Lichenihabitans psoromatis: one gene and its partner. The protein of the gene in region 1 interacts with the protein of each later gene in a pairwise test. Links are inferred from orthologs where the notes say so. Each region holds a gene or a part of one and is shown on either strand. Other genes may lie near its edges.

What was found.
Region 2: the proteins of mntR (region 1) and EY713_RS19830 interact in binary tests that used the Escherichia coli proteins (3 or more experiments, as listed by UniProt). The link is inferred for Lichenihabitans psoromatis from one-to-one orthologs.

Annotation. Positions count from the first base shown.
Region 1 is NZ_CP036515.1:3,085,022-3,091,917, forward strand. Bases 2,754-5,623 are described here. They hold mntR (manganese-binding transcriptional regulator MntR), read right to left. Parts: upstream 4,473-5,623; coding sequence 4,035-4,472; downstream 2,754-4,034. Other genes in these bases: EY713_RS14325 (ABC transporter permease), read left to right, coding at 2,754-2,928; EY713_RS14330 (ABC transporter ATP-binding protein), read left to right, coding at 2,958-4,028; EY713_RS14340 (Nramp family divalent metal transporter), read left to right, coding at 4,598-5,623. In the rest of the region: EY713_RS14315 (ABC transporter substrate-binding protein), read left to right, coding at 1-1,087; EY713_RS14320 (ABC transporter permease), read left to right, coding at 1,268-2,149; more of EY713_RS14325, read left to right, coding at 2,146-2,753; more of EY713_RS14340, read left to right, coding at 5,624-5,878; EY713_RS14345 (dienelactone hydrolase family protein), read right to left, coding at 5,895-6,761; EY713_RS14350 (2Fe-2S iron-sulfur cluster-binding protein), read right to left, coding at 6,856-6,896.
Region 2 is NZ_CP036515.1:4,229,780-4,236,792, reverse strand. The notes cover bases 1,709-4,695. They hold EY713_RS19830 (methionine ABC transporter ATP-binding protein), read right to left. Parts: upstream 3,756-4,695; coding sequence 2,661-3,755; downstream 1,709-2,660. Other genes in these bases: EY713_RS19825 (MetQ/NlpA family ABC transporter substrate-binding protein), read right to left, coding at 3,791-4,594; EY713_RS19835 (methionine ABC transporter permease), read right to left, coding at 2,027-2,680; EY713_RS22885 (hypothetical protein), read right to left, coding at 1,753-1,911. Also shown: EY713_RS19855 (TetR/AcrR family transcriptional regulator), read right to left, coding at 1-422; EY713_RS19850 (monooxygenase family protein), read left to right, coding at 483-959; EY713_RS19845 (hypothetical protein), read left to right, coding at 1,105-1,371; EY713_RS19840 (alkylphosphonate utilization protein), read right to left, coding at 1,460-1,675; EY713_RS19820 (hypothetical protein), read left to right, coding at 4,777-4,971; EY713_RS19815 (hypothetical protein), read left to right, coding at 5,056-5,334; EY713_RS19810 (biotin transporter BioY), read left to right, coding at 5,692-6,261; EY713_RS19805 (DUF1284 domain-containing protein), read left to right, coding at 6,261-6,698; EY713_RS19800 (LysR substrate-binding domain-containing protein), read left to right, coding at 7,005-7,013. UniProt on the Escherichia coli protein: Part of the ABC transporter complex MetNIQ involved in methionine import. Responsible for energy coupling to the transport system. It has also been shown to be involved in formyl-L-methionine transport.

The DNA.
Region 1 (6,896 bases):
ATTCACGACGTCGATTTCGGTTTTGGCTCTCTTGGCTTCGGCCCAGCTTGCTTCCGCCCAGGTTCCGGATGCGCTCGTGGCGGCCGCCAAAAAGGAAGGCCAGCTTTCGGTGATCGGCCTGCCGCACGACTGGTGCGGTTACGGTGCCATCATCGACGGGTTCAAGGCCAAATATGGTCTGACCATGAACGAGCTCAACCCGGATGCGGGATCGGGCGATGAAGTCGAAGCCATCAAGGCCAACAAAGGCAACACCGGCCCGCAGGCTCCCGACGTCATCGACGTCGGCCTCTCGTTCGGCCCGACCGCCAAGGGCGAAAGCCTCCTGATGCCGTACAAGGTCGCGACCTGGTCGACCATTCCGGCCAATGCCAAGGACGCCGACGGCGCTTGGTACGGTGATTATTACGGCGTTCTCGGCTTCGAGGTGAATGCCGACATCGTCAAGAAGATCCCGGCTGATTGGTCCGACCTTCTGTCCGACGAATATAAGAACTCGGTCGCGCTCGCCGGTGATCCGCGGACCTCGAACCAGGCGATCCAGGCTGTTTACGCCGCCGGTCTCTCGGCCGTGAAGGGCGATGCGACCAAGGCTGCCGACGCTGGCCTGAAATACTTCTCGGAACTGTCCAAGAGCGGCAATTTCGTTCCGGTCATCGGCAAGGCCGCCTCGGTTGCTCAGGGCGCAACGCCGATCGTCGTGCGTTGGGACTATAACGCCTTGGCGGACCGCGACACGCTGAAGGGCAACCCGGAAGTCAAGGTCGTCGTGCCGAAGACCGGCGTCGTCGCCGGCGTCTACGCTCAGGCAATCAGTGCTTACGCGCCGCATCCGAACGCCGCCAAGCTCTGGATGGAATATCTCTATTCAGACGAGGGGCAGATCGGCTTCCTCAAAGGCTACTGCCACCCGATCCGCTTCCAGAACCTCGTCGACGACAAGAAGGTGGACGCCGCTCTCCTGGCGAAGCTGCCGCCGGCCGAAGCCTATGCGACTGCCGTCTTCCCGACGCTCGCCGAGCAGGATGCCGCCAAGCCGATCATCACGAAGCAGTGGGATTCGGTGGTCGGATCGAACGTTAAGTAATCCACGCCGAAACCCCCGGGAGCGTCGCTCCCGGGGGCCGCAATCGAGAGCGCTGGCGCGATCCTTGCTGGCTGATCGACGCGTGCGATGCGCGCGATGATCAGGCTGGCAGTCGGCAAGCGCAGCGCAGAAATCTTGCCGCCAAGGAGCACCATGGAGCAGACTGCCGCCAGCCTGACGATGCCCGCGATCAACAGCCCGCCCGCGCGATCGCAAGCCCGGATGTCGATGGCTTGGATCGGGATCGTGCCGTTTGCGGTCTTCGCGCTTCTCTTCCTGTTGTTGCCGACCGGCTTCCTTGTCGTCGGCGCTTTTCAGGATGCTGCCGGCAATTTTACATTTACGAACATCGTCCACCTGTTTCAGCCGACGATCCTCAGCGCCTATTGGATCAGCTTCGAGATCAGCGCCGCCTCGGCGCTAGGCGGAGCGCTTCTCGGCTTCATGCTGGCTTGGGCTGTCGTACTCGGCGGCCTGCCGAAATGGCTGCGTCCGACGCTGATGACATTTTGTGGCGTCGCCTCGAATTTCGCCGGACTACCGCTCGCCTTTGCGTTTCTCGCCACGCTCGGGCGTACGGGTCTCGTCACGGCTTTCCTGAGCCAAGCCTTCGACATCAACATCTATCGGTCGGGGTTCAATATCCTGAGCTTTTGGGGGCTGGCGCTCACCTATCTCTATTTTCAAATCCCGCTGATGGTTCTGATTTTGACGCCAGCGCTCGATGGTCTGAAGACCGAGTGGCGGGAGGCCTCCTCGATCCTCGGCGCAACACGGCGGCAATATTGGACCCATATCGCGTTGCCGATCCTGTGGCCGAGCCTGCTCGGCACGACACTCCTGCTCTTCGCTAATTCGTTCGGGGCGATCGCGACCGCTTACGGCTTGACCGGGAGTTCGCTCAACATCGTCACGATCCTGCTTTACGCGCAAATTCGCGGCGACGTGCTGCATGACCAGAACCTCGGCTATGCGCTGGCGCTCGGCATGATCCTGATCACCGGCCTCTCGAACGCGGCCTATATCGTCTTGCGGACCCGCAGCGAAAGGTGGCTGCAGTGAAGAGCGAAAGGATCGGCGCCTGGATCGCCCTGCTGATCGGCGCGAGCTATTTCATCATCCCGCTCATCGCGACGTTCGAGTTCTCGCTGCGGATCAAGCGTGGCCAATATAGTTTCGAGGCCTATCGCATCGTCTTTTCGGACCCGCGCTTCCAGGCGACGTTCCTCTATTCGACGATCGTCGCGGTCGCCACGATCGTCGTGGGCGTGATGCTGGTGGTGCCGACCGCCTATTGGCTCCAATTACGTCTGCCGCGTCTGCGTCCCTACGTCGAATTCATCACGCTGCTGCCCCTCGTGATCCCGGCCATCGTGCTCGTCTTCGGTTATCTCCGGATGTATAACTCGTCGTCCTGGCTGCCGATGACCGCGAACCCCACCAGCACCAACGTGCTGCTGACCTTCGGCTATGTCACGCTGGCGCTCCCTTACATGTATCGCGCCGTCGACACGGGACTTCGAACCATCGACGTGCGGCGCTTGACCGAGGCCGCACAGATTCTCGGCGCGCGCTGGCCGACGATCCTGTTTCGGGTGATCTTTCCGAATATCCGATCCGCCATCCTCAGCGGGGCTTTTCTGACTTTCGCGATCGTGATTGGCGAATTCACGCTGGCAAGCCTGCTCGATCGGCCTGCGTTCGGTCCCTACCTCCAGTTGGTCGGGGCCAACCGCGCCTACGAACCATCGGCCCTGGCCATCATTGCCTTCTTGGTCACCTGGGCCTGTATGGGCCTGATCCAACTCTTTGCCCGCGACCGAACCCTTGCGACATCCTGATCGTACAATCCCTCGAGCGAGGCTCTCCGATGAAGTTTCTTGAAATCGACGGCCTGCGGAAATCCTACGGGACCAATCAGGTGGTCAAGAATTTCGAGATCTCGGTCGAGCGCGGCGAGTTCGTCTCGTTCCTCGGCCCGAGCGGCTGCGGCAAGACCACCTGCCTCCGGATGATCGCCGGGTTCGAAACCCCCTCGCATGGCACCATCAAGGTTGCGGGAAAAGATATCACGCATCTGCCGCCGAACGAGCGCGACGTCGGCATGGTGTTCCAATCCTATGCCCTGTTTCCAAACATGACCGTGGCGCAGAACGTGGCGTTCGGGCTCAAAGTCGCCAAGAAACCCGCGGCCGAGATCAAGACGCGGGTCGGCGAAATGCTTGACCTCATCAAACTGCCGCAACTGGCCGATCGCTATCCCTATCAACTGTCGGGTGGCCAGCAGCAGCGTGTCGCCTTGGCGCGCGCCATCGCGACCAAGCCGCAACTCCTGCTGCTCGACGAGCCGCTCTCGGCACTCGATGCCAAGATCCGCGTGTCCTTGCGGGAGGAGATCCGGTCGCTGCAGCGCGCCCTCGGGATCACGACGATTTTCGTGACCCACGACCAGGAAGAAGCCCTGTCGATGTCCGATCGCATCGTCGTATTGAGCGAGGGGCGCGTCGAACAACTTGGCACGCCGTTCGATATCTACAATCACCCGAAAACGCGGTTTGTCGCTTCGTTCGTCGGAACCCTCAATGTTCTGTCGGGCCGCGTCATCGATGCCTCGCAGGCCCGCGTGTCCATCGACGGGCAGGAGGTCAAGCTGGGTCAGTTGGTCGATGGCGATGCGGGTGCCGTTTGCACGCTGGCGCTGCGGCCAGAAGCGATCGTGATCGGTCGCGCCGAGGGGGGAGCCAACAACCTCACGGGCCAGATCGAGGACGTGAGCTTTCTGGGCGCCGTCGTCCGCATTCGGGTGCGCTTCGGTGAAAACTGGGTCGTGCTGGACACGTTCAATTCGCCCGCTTCGCCGCCGCCCGAGCGTGGTGCGACCGTCACGGTCAGCTTTTCGCCGGCCGGCCTCATTCCGCTGCAGGAGCAACGCGCCGCCTGAGATGGATCAGCGGGTCAGTCGTTCGAAAGCTTTCAGTGTCTCGTCGCTGACATGATGTTCGATGCCTTCGGCATCTCGTTCGGCGACCTCGGCCGATACACCGATGGTCTTCAGGAAATTGACCACGATCTGGTGCCGGATCCGTGCCTGATCCGCGAGCGCGATGCCGGCGGGTGTGAGATGCAGATCGCCATACCGCTGCGCCAGCACGAAGCCTTCTCGTTTCAGGCGAGACACTGTCTTGGCCACGGTGGCTTGCGTGACACCGAAGCGGCAGGCGAGATCGATTGACCTTGCCTCGCCTTTATCGGCAATGAGCGCCGCGATCATCTCGACATAATCCTCGGTCAGCGCATTGCGACGCGCTTCGCGGGTGACGCGAAAGCCCTCGGCTTGTTCCAAAACCGCCAAAGCGGGTGCGACTCTTTTGGCGGCTTGCTGCAAAACTCGATCCGATCCGAATTCTGCCTTGACATTAACACAGCTCGCCACAACATTCGACTTAGCCAAGGCTAAGATTTGGAGCGATGTTTTTGGGACGTCTTCTCGCCACCGAGATACCTGCGACGATGACGGATCGAACGAGATCGGCCATTCGTGACGTGCTGGATGGTCGCCGCGGCGGACTGCGCGCGATCATGCCGTTCGTCGGCCCGGCTGTGATCGCCTCGATCGCCTATATGGACCCCGGCAATTTCGCGACCAACATCCAGGCGGGTGCCAAATATGGCTACCAGCTTTTGTGGGTCGTGGTTGTGGCGAACATCATCGCGATGTTGTTCCAGGCCTTGTCGGCCCGGCTCGGGATCGTCACCGGCCGCAACTTGGCCGAGCTCTGCCGCGATCATTTTTCCAAACGCGCGGTATGGGGCATGTGGGGCATCAGCGAGATCGCCGCGATGGCGACCGATCTGGCTGAATTCGTCGGTGGTGCCATCGGCCTGTCGCTGCTGTTCCACATTCCGCTTCTGGTCGGGATGATCATCACGGCCATTCTGACCTATGCGATTCTCATGATCGAGCGACGTGGGTTTCGCCCGCTCGAGCTTTGTATCGGCTCGCTCGTGACCGTGATCGGGCTCTGCTATCTCATCGAAATGTTTCTTGCACCCGTCGATTGGGCAGCGGTCGGGTTTCATGCCGTCGTCCCGCAGCTTGACGGCAGCGCGCTGACGATCGCGGTCGGGATCGTCGGTGCGACCGTGATGCCCCACGCGATCTATCTTCATTCCGGCCTGACCCAGCACCGCACCAATGTCCTCAACGATGGCGACCGCGCCAAGCTGCTGCGGTTTTCCAATCGAGAAGTTGTTGTGGCTCTGACCTTCGCCGGCCTCGTCAACATGGCGATGGTCATCATGGCCTCGAGTGCATTTCACGCCGGCCATAGCGATGTCGCCGAGATCGAGACAGCCTATCGGACGTTGACGCCGCTCCTGGGTTCGGCTGCCGCCGTCATCTTCCTGGTGTCGCTCATCGCGTCGGGTATTTCGAGTTCGGTGGTCGGCACGATGGCGGGCCAGATGATCATGCAAGGCTTCGTTCGCGTGTCGATCCCGGTCGCGATCCGCCGGCTTATCACCATGGTGCCGGCCTTCGTGGTCGTGGCGATCGGCGTGAACGTCACCGATGCCTTGGTCTACAGCCAGGTCGTCCTGAGTTTCGCGCTTCCGATCCCCATGATCGCGCTCGTGATCTTCACGCGCCGCGTCGACATCATGGGGCGGTTCGCGACCGGCAGACTGGTCGGCTACGCCGCCATCGCCGCGACCGTCGTGGTGCTGCTGCTCAACGTCGTGTTGATCTTGCAGGCGTGTGGCATCGCGGTGCCGCTGCTGCCGAGCGCCTGATCGAGGCTCTCGGCCTTCAGACGACGCCATATTGTTTGAACCAGCCTTGTGCGCGGGCCCAAGCATCCTCTGCGGCCGCCTTGTGATAGCTTGGGCGATAATCGGCGAAAAACCCGTGCGGCGTATCGGGATAGACCACGATCTCGGCGGGGCTCTTGGCCCGGCTCAGCCCAGCCCGCATCTGCTCGATGAGAGCTGCGGGGATGTTGTCGTCCTTGCCGCCATACAGTCCCAGCACCGGCGTCTTGATCGTACTCACGATGTCGAGCGGGTTTTGCGGCTTGAGGGTCGATGTCGGCGAAGCCTTCCCACCAAGGATGCCGTAGAAGGCGACGGCCGCTTTCAGGTCCTTTTTGTGCGCGGCATAGAGCCAGATGATGCGGCCCCCCCAGCAGAAGCCGGTCGCGCCAAGGCGCGCGGTGTCGCCGCCGCCGCTTGCCTTGGCGAACGCCACCGTGTTGTCAAGGTCCGCCATCACCTGGGCGTCCGGCACGTTCGGGACAATCTCGGTGACGATCTTTTGGATGTCGGCAGTGCTCGGATCACCCTGGCGGGCGTAGAGTTCCGGCGCAATCGCGTAATAGCCGAGCTTGGCGAAGCGGCGGCAGACATCCTTGATGTGTTCGTGAACCCCGAAGATTTCCTGGATCACCAGCATGACCGGAAATGGGCCGGGGCCGGACGGCATCGCCCGATAGGCCGGGATGTCGACCCCGAGCGAAGGCACCTGAACCTCGCCGGCCACCAAACCATCGGAGGAGGTCGTGATGGTCTGGGCCGAAACCGGCTGCACCGCCAGTGCGAATCCAAGCGCCAGGCTGGTTTTCAGGAAGGCGCGGCGGCCGCCGTCTGTGGCCGAAGAGTTCGTCGGGTCATCGCTCATGAATCATCCTGTCGAAAGGCATCGGCCGAGCCGCCGCATCGACCTTCTAAACGAGGATTGTGTCAGATCGCCGGACCGCCTGTCATCCTCGGCGTCAGTCCGGTTCCGACCCTGGCGCAAGCGTGACCTTAAGAC
Region 2 (7,013 bases), 1.1 Mb from region 1 along the record:
GTCACGGCCGTCGCGGCACGATCGGGCAGAAGCTTCGCGATGCGGCCGGCCAACACACCATAGGCCGTGTCGCCGCTGGGAGGCTCGGAGAGCGCGTCGAGTTTCGGGTCGGTGAACATCAGTCGGAACAAGGCGGGATGCGCGACCGCGAAAGCGATATAGGCGAGCCCCTGTGCGACGAGGGCCGCCTGGTCGTTCTCGGCACGGTCGGCCTCGATCAGCACCTCCCGCAGCGACGCGAAGCCGCTCTCCTTCACGGTGTTCATCAGCGCGGCTTTGTCGGCGAAATGGCGATATGGCGCCATGGCCGAGACACCGGCAGCCCGGGCAACGCCGCGCAGCGTCAACTCGTCCGGCTGTTCATCCAAGAGCAGCATGGCTTGCCGGATAAGCCGCGTGCGGAGATCGTTTTTCTCGTCCACTCTGTTTACACTGTAAGCGCATCACCCTATGTTTACACTGTAAGCAGAGGAGCCATCACGATGCAAGGCACAAACCGCAAGACCGTCGACCTCAGCGCTTATCCTGATCTTGTCATGGTGCTCCTGGGGTTCAGAGTGAACCGGCTGCGCTCGATCCCGGCGTTTCTGCGTTTGGGCAAGGGCTTCGCTGAGATCGAGCGTGATCCGCCCGAGGGTTTGCTTGGCGAGGAAAGGTGTTTGTATGGCTGGAACCATGTGGGTTTCAGGCAATATTGGCGCGATCTCGACTGTCTCGAACGGTTCACGCGGTCCGCTCCCCATTCGGTGTGGTGGCGCGAGTTTCTGAGCGATTCGCACGGCGCGGGTTTCTGGCACGAAGCCTACAGCGCGAAAGGCGGCATCGAGGCGATCTACATCGGTATGCCGAAAGCAACGGGCTTAGCGGCCTTTGCGCCGCCCCGAAATCCGGTCGGCCCGTTCATGTCCGGCCGGGATCGGTTGAAGGACGATGCCGCTAAGCGGGCCTCGGCCGCGTAAGCGATTCTTATGAAACGCGACACGCGGAGTCGTCCGTTATCCCCCGCAGGTTCTGCAAGGGAGCCATCCAAACTTCGCGTTGACCAGCCGAGTCAGCGGCTTATTGGTAGGCTGCGGTCACGCCGGTCGCTCGAAAGGAATGTCGATGAACATGGTCCGCCTCCTGGGCAGTCTTGGTGTCGCGGGGCTGTTCGCAGTCGCATCCGTGCCGGCGCTGGCACAAGACTCGACCCTCGGGTCCAGCCCCAATGTCGTCTGCGGCTTGATCAACTTTGCGTTTTGCCCGCAAACCCCGCCGATCGATGTAGCTGCGCCCCCGCCGCCTCCGGTCGCTCAAGCGGCCCCCATGGAACCGCCGGTGCCTGCTCATCACAAGCGGACGCGTAAGCACAAAGCGACCCCGGACACCTGACCGCGGCCGCCTCGTGGTTTTCAGAGGAGCGTCGGATGGGTCGACGTGAGACGATGAGCAGCGCCGCCTTGGCGCTGCTTTGGTTCGATTAAGCTTTCTTCAGGAACTGTGTCTTCAGGACCAGGCCCTTGACCTTCTCGACATTGCATTCGACTTCGTCGACATCGTCGGTGAGCCGGATGTTCTTGACCAAAGTGCCGCGCTTCAGCGTCACGGAGGTGCCTTTGACCTTCAGATCCTTGATGAGGGTCACCGAGTCGCCATCGGTGAGCGCAGCTCCGTTACTATCCTTCACATCCGACATCGACGCTGCTAATCCTGTTGATTGCGTCCGCGACAGTGCCGACGGCGTTGCGAGTTGCGCCTAACCCATAGATGGGGTCAATCCGGCCGGGTCTGCCGAGCCTGCAGATAAGTGCCGGTGAGCTCGATGCGGTCGTTATGGGCGATAGCGTCGATATCGACCACACATTGTCGACGCGGCATCCGAGCGGCACGCCGGCGCTGCGACAGGGTGGTGAAACTGCTGTTCGGATTCATGGCGATCCTCATGCGTCGTCTCGGCCATGACCTCGCCGGCGTTCCTCATAAGCGATCTGAATTGGTCTTATTGCGCTGCAATATCTATGCTGCAGCGCCGTTCATAGCAAGCGTTTCAGCGATGGTCGAGCGCCCGCGCAAGCCGGTCACCCAGCGCTTGGATCAGCGCCACCAAGCCGATCAGCACGACGATGACCGCGATCATTACAGGCGTGTCGAATCGTTGATAGCCATAGCGAATCGCCAAATCACCGAGGCCCCCAGCGCCGACCGCACCCGCCATCGCCGATGCTCCGATCAACAGCACCAACGTGACCGTAAAGCCCGAGATCAGCCCGGGCAGCGCCTCGGGAACCAGCACCTCGCGAACCACCGTGAGCGTGCTGCCGCCCATGGCCCTGACGGCCTCGATCAAGCCGCGATCCACCTCGCGCAACGAAACTTCCGCAACCCGCGCATAATAGGGAATTGCCGCGATCGAGAGCGGCACAATGGCGGCGGCGGTGCCGATCGAGGTGCCGACAAGCGCGCGGGTCAGCGGAATGAGGGCGACCAGGAGAATGATGAAGGGCAGCGACCGGAATGCGTTGACGATGGCGCCGAGTACCCGGTTGAGCGGCACATTCGTCCAAAGGCCACCAGGGGTCGTGCCGATCAACACGAGGCCAAGCGGCAAGCCGATCACAAAGCTAATGAGGCCCGACACGGCGGTCATAATGCCGGTCTCCCAAAGGGCAATCAGCAGTCGATCATAGGGGATGCTGGGCATATCCGACCAACTCGATGGATGTTGCAGGCAAGGCGAGAGTTTCGCGCAGAGTTGTGATGCGCTGCGCGTCCGCGTCAAAAACCGCGAGCGTCAGGGTCTGAACAATTCGGCCGTTGATAGGATCGAGTGTCGCGTCGAGCAGCAGCGGTTCTCGGCCGAAGGCCGTCGCGAGGGCGGATAGAATGCGGGCGGCGCTCTCGGACGGCTGGAGCACCATGCGAAGCATTGCAAAATGACCCGGCTGGTATGTCGGAGAAAGCCGGTCCGGCGAGAGCGCGGCGTGTCGATGGTCGGAGCCGATCAGGCGGCGCGTCAGCTCCGTCGCCGGCGCGGTGAAGATCCGTTGCGTCGGCCCCTGTTCGGCGATCTGCCCTTTGTCGAGCACGATCACGCGTTGGGCCAGTGCGCGGATGACGCTCATTTCATGGGTGATCAGGACGATGGTCAGCCCGAGTTGCCGGTTGATGTCGCGCAACAGGTCGAGAATAGAGGCCGTGGTTTCAGGATCGAGCGCTGATGTCGCCTCGTCGGAGAGGAGAAGCGCCGGACTGGCGGCCAGTGCGCGCGCGATGCCGACGCGCTGCTTCTGGCCGCCGGAGAGTTGTGCCGGATAGGCATTCGTCTTCGCGTCCAGGCCGACGAGATGCAGCATGTCGGAGATTCTGGCCCGCCGCTGGGTCGCCGGGACGCCCGCAATTTTCAGCGGCAAGGCGACATTCTCGGCGACCGTCTTCGACGAGAGAAGGTTGAAATGCTGGAAGATCATCCCGATCCGGCCACGGACCCGACGAAGGTCCGGCTCGGACAGATCATCGAGGCTCTGCCCGAGGATCTCGACGCGTCCACTCTCGGGTCGCTCGAGCCCGTTGAGGCAACGGATCAGCGTCGACTTGCCGGCCCCGCTGCGACCGATGATGCCGAGGATTTCGCCCGGCATCACCGACAAGGTGATCCCGTCGACCGCCGCAAGCGCACCGAACCGCTTCCGCACGTCGACCATACTGACGATCGGGTCCGCCTGGGCCGGACGCGCGGGGGCAACGCGGTCATTTTTTGGTCCAAGCCGGTCCTGCATCACGATGCGGTTCATGGGCTTGTCGGAGATCTGGCTCACCAGGCGGCCAAAGCCGTCCCTTTATAGACGGTCTTCAACGTGTCGCGGATTGTGTCGTTCTGGTAGGACGCCACGAGCGTCTTGACCCAAGCGTCGTTCTCGTGCCCGGCCTTGACGGCGATGAAATTGCGATAGGGATTGTTCTCGGTCGGTTCGATGCTGATACGTTCCTTGTCGGGGGACAACCCCGACTTCAACGCCCAATCTGTATTGACCACGGCCGCATCGAGATCGTCGATGGAGCGCCCCAACATTCCGGCGTCCAATTCCTTGATCGCCAGGCCTTTCGGGTTGTTCACGATGTCGGCCGTGGTGGCCAGAATGCCGGCATCGGGCTTCAACGAGATGAGCCCTTGCGATTCGAGCAGGCGAAGCGCGCGGCCCTCGTTGCTGGGGTCGTTCGGCACGCCGACCACGGCGCCCTTCGGAAGATCGGCGACGGCTTTGACCTTGCGCGAATAGAGGCCGATGGGCCAGACAGCCGTATAGCCGACCGGCACGATGTGGTAGCCGCGCGTCTTGATCTGATTGTCGAGATAGGGCTTGTGCTGGAAGGCATTCGCGTCGAGTTCGCCGCTTTCCAGCGCCTCATTCGGCTGCGTGTAATCGTTGAACACGACGAGTTTCAGCGTGAGACCCTGCTTGGCGGCCTCTTTGGCGACGACGGCCCAGACGTCCTCGTCTTCAGCGCTCATGATGCCGACCCGCACTGTCTGTCCGGCTTGCGCTGCGAGCGGAAGACCAGCCATGAGGGCAAAGCTGGCGGCCAGCACGGCACGGCGGGTAGAGGCGAGCACCATCGTCACGATCCTTCTCGAAAACACTACAGAACGATAGGTTGATGCGTTCTCTTTATCAACCCAAATATTCGTTATAAAGGACGAATGCTTGCGGCATTCCTGTCGCTTTCCCACAGAGTCGAATGGTGGCAGGACAGGCGGGCTGCTCCGCGCCCGATTTTTCGCAGCGTAAGGAAACGAACATGAAGATCATGCTGATGCTTGTCGGAGCCGTCTTGCTGTTGGTTGGGGTCGTCTGGGCGTTGCAGGGGATGAATTATATTGGCGGCAGCTTCATGAGCGGACAGCCGCGATGGCTGACGATCGGCATCGCGACCGCAATCGTTGGCGTGATCCTGATGGCGGTCGGCAATCGGCGCCGGTCGCCTCGGCTCTGACCGACAGCCGTAGCAACCAAAGCTTGACCATTCGCGTTATCGCGTTGTGTGACGTCGTTTTGCATCCAAATGGAGATTAGTCGCTTGAAACGTCAATTGATGATCGCAGCCGGTCTGCTCTGCTTCTCTATGGCTCCGATGTCGGCGCAAGCTCAGGGGATCGGCCGCGGCGCGCAAGAAGGCGCCGCAACCGGGAATCGCGCGGCTGGTCCCGTCGGTGGGGCCGTCGGCGGTGTCGTTGGCGGCGCTGTGGGCGGTGTCGTCGGCGGTGTGAAGGGTGTGCTCGGTGTGCCTCAGCGCACGGAATATCGCCGCCACCACGGCCGCACCTACTATAGGCATGGTCGCCGCTACTACCGCTAAATCGTTCGGTCTCAGCACGATGCCCGGCTCTCGCCAGAGAGCCGGGTTTTTTATGCCGATCGACCCCTCTGTCTGTGGCGTAGACCCCGCCGCGAGAGTTTTGTGGGGGCTAAACGGTGACGCGATGTTCTTGCCGACGACGCCAATGGCGGCCTGAAGAAAAGCATAGCCTGGCGCATAATCTGAGCCAGCATGCTTGACGAACGAAGGACCATCTCGTCAACGTGATGAGCGCTGCGGTGCATTCCCGCTGGCCTTGCGGCTGGTTCGGATCACTGTCGCCTGTCAAAAATAAGCCGGAGAGACCTTTTTGTCACGAAGGCGCTTCGGCCAATCCGTTGCTTGAGGACCCGCTGCATGAGCCGATCGCCAACTTCGTCGTTTCCCGTTCTTCCCCTTTATGGCAGCGGCGCCGCGCCGATCGCCCAGATCGTGGCTGTCATTGTCGGGACTGGGGTGCTGGCCGCTTCGTCCTGGATCCAGGTCCCGATGATCCCCGTGCCGATCACGATGCAGACCCTAGCGATCACGATGATCGGCGCCTTCTACGGATGGCGTTTGGCTCTTGCGACGGTCGTGGCCTGGTTTGCCGAAGCGGCGTTCGGCTTGCCGGTTCTGGCGGGAGGCGCGGCCGGCATCGCTCATTTCGTCGGCCCCACCGGCGGCTATCTTCTCGGTTTTGCAATCGCGGCCGGCGTTGTCGGCCTTGCGGCGGAGCAAGGCTTGTTGCGCCGTTCGCTTGCGATGTCGCTGGGCGTCATGCTGGCGGCGAACGCACTGATCATCGCGATCGGTTGTGTCTGGCTGGCGCGATTCGTCGGCTGGGAAGCCTCGATCACGGCGGGCGCGACGCCCTTTATCGTCGGTGGGATCGTCAAAGCCGCCTTGGCGACCGGCATCTATGAAGCGGTCGGTAAGCGGGCCTGATGATCGCGCTGCGGGCTCATCACCTGCTGTGTATGCTGACATTCGTGGGACGCGGATATTCCGCGTCCTTCGTGCAAAATCTGGCCGGTATCGTTGCGCGGATCGACGAGGGCGAATCGATCGAGATCGTCGATGGTCCGGATGACATCTGCGCGCCCCTTCTGACCGACCCCGATGCCCACTGTAGGTTGACGCGGGTTCGGTCACGAGACATCGCCGCAAGCGAGGCGCTGGACGCCGAATTGGGCATCGATGCCAGGGCAGGATCTCGTTTTTCTGTTCCTCCCGCTCTGCTGATGCGGCTCCGTTCTCGTTTCCAAGCATCATCGATTCGCGGCGCTTGTGCGGGCTGCGAGTGGGCAGCGCTGTGCACGGATGTTGCGAGCGAAAATTTCATCCAATCGAAACTTCAGGGAAGCGGGCAGTCCGCAGCCTAGCCCACCGCACCTCTCCCGTCTTGGAACGAATGCGTTCGATAATGATTAGCCTTGTGTCGGGTTGATACAGCGTATAAGTCAAAATGTCGCAGGAATGAGTCGCAGTATGCGTCGGTCGATGAGCAATATCGATGGCGAGTCTGCTGCATAAAGTCAGCCTTATACAATGTATCCCGGGCTCATCTGCGCGGAGAGGCTAGCCCACCGCGATCGTGCGAGCCTCGCCACCTGATCGAGTGTTGCTCAAGAGAGCGGTATGCGTTTTGCTCGGAAGAGGGGTGAGCGTCAAACGATTGGAGAGTTTTGGTGGATTTG